DNA from 2 places in the Paenibacillus sp. J31P13 genome. Region 1 is predicted to be linked to the other one. Evidence: riboswitches for the same ligand, from Rfam matches in the RefSeq annotation. Region 1 holds a riboswitch; the other holds the start of a gene.
What was found. A riboswitch is a leader RNA that binds a small molecule or an ion and turns the genes downstream of it on or off. The one in region 1 is predicted to bind cobalamin.
Positions count from the first base shown of each region.

Region 2: linked by a shared signal. The riboswitch ahead of AC0YOD_RS24110 (S-layer homology domain-containing protein) and the one ahead of AC0YOD_RS03700 (ABC transporter substrate-binding protein) in region 1 are both predicted to bind cobalamin.

Region 1 covers NZ_JBWDNR010000001.1:834,833-838,257, reverse strand. The annotation lists gene AC0YOD_RS03710 (ABC transporter ATP-binding protein) at 1-10, opposite strand, end outside; gene AC0YOD_RS03705 (FecCD family ABC transporter permease) at 7-1,044, opposite strand; gene AC0YOD_RS03700 (ABC transporter substrate-binding protein) at 1,049-2,020, opposite strand; cobalamin riboswitch at 2,184-2,382, opposite strand; gene AC0YOD_RS03695 (FixH family protein) at 2,600-3,043, shown strand; gene AC0YOD_RS03690 (sulfite exporter TauE/SafE family protein) at 3,050-3,425, opposite strand, start outside.
Region 2 covers NZ_JBWDNR010000009.1:159,278-162,702, reverse strand. The annotation lists gene AC0YOD_RS24110 (S-layer homology domain-containing protein) at 1-1,985, opposite strand, end outside; cobalamin riboswitch at 2,152-2,351, opposite strand; gene abc-f (ribosomal protection-like ABC-F family protein) at 2,406-3,425, opposite strand, start outside.

The DNA.
Region 1 (3,425 bases):
CCTCTATCATATCTCGCCTCCTTGCTTCCGTTTGCGAAGATGGAGTAGATAAGCGAAGAAAGGAGCGCCAATCAAGGCGGTCACGACGCCAAGCGGAATTTCTTTTTGAATCCATACATTTCTTGCCAGCGTATCAGCCCACAGCACAAAGATCCCACCGCCAATAGCGGCTAATGGTGTTATGATTCGGTAATCAGGACCGACAATCAAGCGTATCAAATGGGGTACAACAAGTCCCACAAAGCCAATTACTCCGGATACAGAAACGGCAGCTGCCGTAAGCAGCGTGGAGCAAATCAATACGATAAGCTTCGTTCGTTCTACATGGATGCCAAGATGCGCCGCATGCTTCTCTCCTAAAACGAATAAATTAAGCGATTGACCGTATACGAGCAAGATTGGCAATCCAATTGCGAGAAACGGGATAAGCATAAGTACATGATCCCAGCTTCTCATGGCAAGCGATCCCATAAGCCAGAACAAAATTTGATTAACGATACCTTGAGACATCGACACCATGAATGAAACAAATGCACCTAGAAAGGCTTGAATAATAACGCCGGATAGAATCAACGTCTCAATATGCATGACGCCTTTATTTCGAGACAACCAAAAGACGCCAAGCAAGGTTACCGTTCCTGTGGCGAAAGCGACAAGCGGAATCGTCCACATGCCAATTGCTGTCTGGAGCCCAAAAACGATGATCGTAGCAGCACCAACCGAGCTTCCGGAGGCAACTCCCAGTGTATAAGGGTCAGCTAATGGATTGCGCAATACGCCTTGAAAACCAGTACCTGCAAGCGCTAAACATGCTCCTACAAGAACAGCTAGAAGAACACGTGATAGCCTGACTTGGGTAACGATCGCTACTTCTCCAGGGGTATAGGTGACAGCCTCATCTGAGAACCACGGGAGTTGATGCATCAGAATGCCCCATACATCTGGAACAGAAATACCTGCTGAGCCGATAGACAAACTAACGACAATAGAAACAGCAAGAAGGAGCATAGCTGCTCCTCCATACAAGAATAATTTAAATTTCATAGCTTTATTTAATAAGATCCGGATGAATGACTTTTGCCAGTTCAAGCAAACCATCTGCTAAACGCGGGCCAACACGTGAGAGCTGATCATCCGACACCGCATAGAGCTGTTTGTTTTTCATAGCGTCAATAACCTCCCAGCCAGGACGGCTCTGAATACCGACGAGAATGGGGTTAGGATCTTCTTTCAGAATAGGATAAATAATTAATTGCGGATTTTGCTTGATGACTTCCTCTGCATTCACTTCAAACCAACTAGGTGTAGCTGACGCAATATTTTGTCCTCCGGCAAGTGTGATCAATTCATCAAGGAACGTGCTGGAACCAACGGTCCAGCCCGGAGAGAACTCCAAGTATACACTTTTCTTCTCAGCATCCTTGACAGCTTCAGTCACTTGCTTCTTCACCTCACGCATCCTGTCAGCGACAACTGCGGCTTCAGCTTGTTTATCTAGCAATTTACCAAACGTCTCGACTTTTGTCACAACCGCATCATATGTAGTCGGGTCTGTTGCAAAAACAGTAATATTCAGTTCGCGAAGTCGAGTGATTGCATCCATATTCATCGATGATGATGCCACCACGATATCCGGGTTAAGCGCAATAACGGCTTCAATATCCGTCGTCATATCGCCAACCTTTGATACTGCTGCAACTTCTTCAGGATAGTTGCTGTTCGTATCAACGCCAACGACGTTCTCGCCAGCACCGATTGCATATACGAGTTCTGTTTCACTTGGCACGATCGTTACAATCTTCGTCGGTGCCTTCTCAAACGTCATCTCTGTTCCCGTATCATCCTTTATCGTTAAAGGATAGACCGTTGCCTTATCAGAAGGTGTCGGCGAATTTGTTGCTGCTTCCGTTGAATTTGTAGGCGCTGGGCTAGTCTTATTTTCTTCCTTATTCGTTGCTCCGCATGCTGTCATGAATACAAGCAGCAGAGTCAAGAGCATTCCAAACAGTATTTTCTTCATACTAAGGTTGTTCCGATTCATCCTATTCTTCTCCCCTATAACTTTTATATTTCGTATAAAATAAAAAAAGCATTTCTGGCAATTGTGCCAGAAATGCTGTCATACGCCTCACAAATACTCAGCGAAAAGCTTCTCCAACACCTTCCTAAGACCACGTAGGTTTAAGCGTTAATGTAGACAGGCAGATTTTCTGACTCGGAATATGCATAACGTCATCTCGGGTTACCCCTTCGTGACACTTTAATGAAGCGTAGGCATTTGAAAAGCCTTCACTCATTAAGCCATTCCATACAGTGGCGGGTCCGCGCCGGATTTCCACCGGTCTTCCCTATTAAGCGTCAACGAATGCAAATAGAAAAATCTCTTCTATTAACTATACTCGTCTCAGCACCTGTTTACTCACTATGAAATTATTTGTTGTAACTATACACCGTCATCAATCATTTGTCTACTTGTTCTCCATATTGCTGAATCCGTTCTGCATACATTTATTTTCGCATAGGTAGAGGTAATAAGGATCTTCGGCTGATGACAAGAAATTGGAAGGAATTACAACTATTAAGGAGGTCTTCCTTTCTTATGCACATGCAAAAAAAACAACTGACACCCATCTATAAGTTCAGTATTGGCTTCGTAATCATCGCGCTTCTCATTGCCGGCGCTGTCAGTTGGCTTCGCTCAGGCGAGGAGCCAACCAAACCAGTAACCGAGCATGATTTTGATAGCGGCCATCTAAGCTGGTCTATTGAAGATTATCCCGCCAAAGTGCTTCAAGACAATCTCTTTATATTACATCTTACTGACCTTAAAGGATCTCCGATACAAGGGGCTAACCTCAAAATTAAACTAGATATGCTGCACATGAATTGCGGAGACTTTGTCTTTAGCCTCACTGAAACAAAACCAGGTCAGTATGAGGGTCAAGGCATACCTCTTATGGCAGGCTTGTGGAAGGCATCTTTAACACTTCAAATTGGAGATCAGACTTATACAATAAGCAGACATTTACAAGCCGTACATTAAGTAAACTTACCAAAGCCATGGATTAATAGTTGGTATCACACCATTAACAGCCAATCCTCGAAGTATGGATAATACGCCGACTGCTATTGCTGTAATGACACTTGCTTTGCGCATGAAGCGCCTCCACCGTTTATTTGCAAATGCGGCAATAGATGCTGCGGCAGCCAAGGCCGGAAAGGTAGATAATCCGAACAAGGCCATCACGAAAGCACCAGCTGGTGCTGATCCCGTCGCTGCCGCAGTCATTTGCATCGCATAGGTTAAGCCGCAGGGCAGGAAGCCAAATGCAACCCCCGTTGCCAATAAATGAGCTGACTCTTGCCCCTTCGAGCGTCCTGCCCCTCCTACAAGTCTCTTATGAAGAAAAGAAGACAACTTATTC
Region 2 (3,425 bases), on a different contig from region 1:
CCTTCCACATACATACCCATAGATGTCTTCCGTGTTTGCAATGAAATACCGTTTAGGTTTGCAGCCTTTTGCAATACATCAAAAGCTGTTGCATTGGCTGGAACATCCGCTTTAAACTCATTTAGTAGAGTCGAGCTGCCAGTACGAATTGAAATATAGGTTGAAATCGTTTGATTTTCATTGCCGTTACCGTTGCCGTTTCCTGGGTTGCCATTGCCATTTCCAGGGTTTTCTCCGCCTGTACCCGGGCCTTCAACTGGAGGAACGGTTGTACTTTCTTTGAGACGAACAAAAGTTGATTTCTGATGCAAAGCATCCGAAAATGCAATATATACTTGTTCTAAAGCCATTAAATTAGATTTTGTATCAGCGGCTTTCCAACGAATACCGCCATTTTCAAGCTGATAATTTTCTGCTAGGTAGCTTACGATATTAATCGTTTTTCCGTCTTTCTCGTACGTCCATTTATCAGAGAATAAATCTTCTCCTACAGACGCTAAACCAGAAATAATAGAAGCCATTGAATTTGCATTATCGATAAAGCCTTTTTCTATAAATGATTTATGATAGCCTGCAACTGCTTTTTGAATAGCTGACTCTACTGCCGGTTGATCACGATGTGGAGCTAAAGCAAACAATATCCATCCTGTTGCATCTAGATCTCCAAAATAACCGGTTGTTGCATTTTGCAATTTTAAAATAGCGTCAATCTGTTCTGCTTGCTTGTATTGTGCATTTACGAGATCAAGCGCGACCAAAGCAAATGACTCGCCCCAAATGGTTGAGAACATCCCCGAACCTTTTTGTTTTGCAATTAAATCTTCTACATAGTTACGTGTTTTTAAGTTCGTTGGATCGAGACCTAGAATCTTAGCGCCAATGATCGTTCCTGAATCTTCATTTGCAGCGCTTGATGCTTGTCCCGCAGCTTTTGTCCAAGCTGTGTTTTCACTTGTTGGTGAAACAAGCCATGGATAGCTTTTAATATCTACCCCAGCTGCATACATAGCTGAAAGCATCCAATAGCCGCTGTATGATTCATTGACACGAGTATTAACTAAACTTTTTTCAGTAAGAAAATACGTTTTGCCTTTTTCAAGAGCTTTCTCTACCTTCTCGCGAGGGGTAGGCTCCACTACTGGTTCTTGAATCGTTAATTCCTTGTATGTACGAATAATACGAGGATAAGAAGCGATTTCCTTTGTTTTCGTTCCAACGTACAAAGAGCCTGGTAAATCCTTAGTAAATTTAAGCTCATGTGTACCAGCAAGTGAGTCTTCAGCTGGTATCGTTGCTTCACCGTTCTCGTCTGTCACATATTGCTTGCCATTCATTTCAATCGTTACTTGATCCAAATTAGCTAATAAATCTTCTTCTATAGTCACGAAGATGTAACTTAAAATGCTGTATTTTCCCGTTACTTTGATTTTTATAGGTTCACCTGCAACAGCTGTTGTCGGCATCTCAATGAAGGGCTCAAATGTAACCTTATCTACCGTGTCGACTCCTGATCCAAGATTCATACCATAATCGGTGAAATTTTGGAGGACCGAAGAGAAGTTTATGTAATGCCAAACAATTTCATCGCCGTCTTTAATTTCATAATCTGGAGCATATACATCCGGATATACACCATTCACTTTATACATCCAGCCGCTGGCAACACCTAGCTCGCTATCTGCTTCACCATTGATAGATTGAAAATAACCGGATTTGTTAATATACGGAATTGCATTAGCATCCAACGCTTGCTTCGTTACCTCTTCTGCTGTAACGGCTGCGTTACCCGTTGCTACAAAATCATGAAGCTTTGCAATCGTACCTTTATATCCTTCTACACGTACATCCACTTTCACGGATACTTGCTCGGTAGCAGCTACGCTTGGTTCTTCCGCTCTTACAATTGATACAGGTAATACAAGTGATAATGACAACATGAGTGCGATGACTATATTAAGCCATCTTTTTTTCAATCCCAATCCCACTTTTAAATAACCTCCTAATTTTTTTGGTGAATGTCCTGCAAGATAGGCACAGCAAAAACCGCCATTTCTCAAAAAAAGAGAAATGGCGGAAAACAGTAGAATCGCATATTTAAATAGATACCCGTTCTTCTATTTGCCGTACATCCTCTTAGCTTCCGAAGAGAGTTGATACGATCAGAGAAAGGTAGGTCTCCTGGCTTGTGCGTCCTTTTACTTTAACGCCTTCCCATCTGCTAGAAGCATTGCACTCCTTGAGACAGTGGCTATCGTTATTTCATCTGCACATACAGTTGCGGAAACAGCTTCGGATTTTAACCGAATTCCCTATTAAGCTGACGAATCAGCACCTTTATCCTGCAATCTTATATTCACTTAAATAAGAGTATATCATAGAAATGATAGGTTAAGGAGTAAGATTTTTCACATCTCCATCCACAGTTCTAGAAGCTCATCGAGCTGCGATTGCTTCCCTTCACGCTCACGCCACTTTGCTTCAAGCTGAATGGTATTGCCAATACTATCTAATCGTTGCAGTTCATCATCATGACGGGCTAACTCCGCTTCCAGTACCGTAATCTTTAGCTCCAGTTGCTCACGTTTCCGCTCATTTATACGTGCCGTATTACTGCTTTCAACCAGCTTTGTATCTGAATACTGCCGATCAGTTTTGCGAGGTGGACCACTTATCGATGCACTTTCTTGCATTGACTGTTTCTCACGTTTTTCTTTAAAGTCATCGTAATTTCCAAGATACGTTGCAATTCTGCCTTGCTTCAGCTCCCATACTCGCTTCGCTAGGCGATTAATAAAATATCTGTCATGAGAAATCGCAAGCACTGTTCCCGGATAATCCTCTAGTGCTTCTTCTAATGCTTCCCGCGAAGCCATATCGAGATGATTAGTCGGCTCATCCAGCAGAAGCAGATTCGGCTTGCGCATCACTAACAGAGCTAATCGCAGACGTGACCATTCTCCGCCGGACAGCATTTGCAGCGGCTTGAATACGTCAGCGCCGTAGAATAAATATTTTGCCAGCACATTTCGCGCTTCGCCTTCCTCTAGACTTCCCTCCATACGGAAAAATTCCAGCACTGTCTGCTTGTTATCTTTAACCGGCTCCTGTTGTGCTAAATATCCGATCTCCACACGCGAGCCTTGTTCTACCTCGCCAGTATCCGGCGAATCCATGCCCATAATTAATTTAAAGAGTGTCGTTTTTCCCGAACCATTATCCCCGAGAAGCACAACCTTCTCCCCATAGAGCAGGCTTCCCTCCGTTCCATTCAAAATCATGCGACCATCATATTGCTTGGTCACCCCTTCGAATGAAATAACCTTACGACCAGAACGGTCTAGTGGTGATAATTCGAAATCCGCCGTTCTCCGCTCCAGAACGGGACGCTTAACTGACTCCATCCTCTCCAACGCTTTACGAATAGA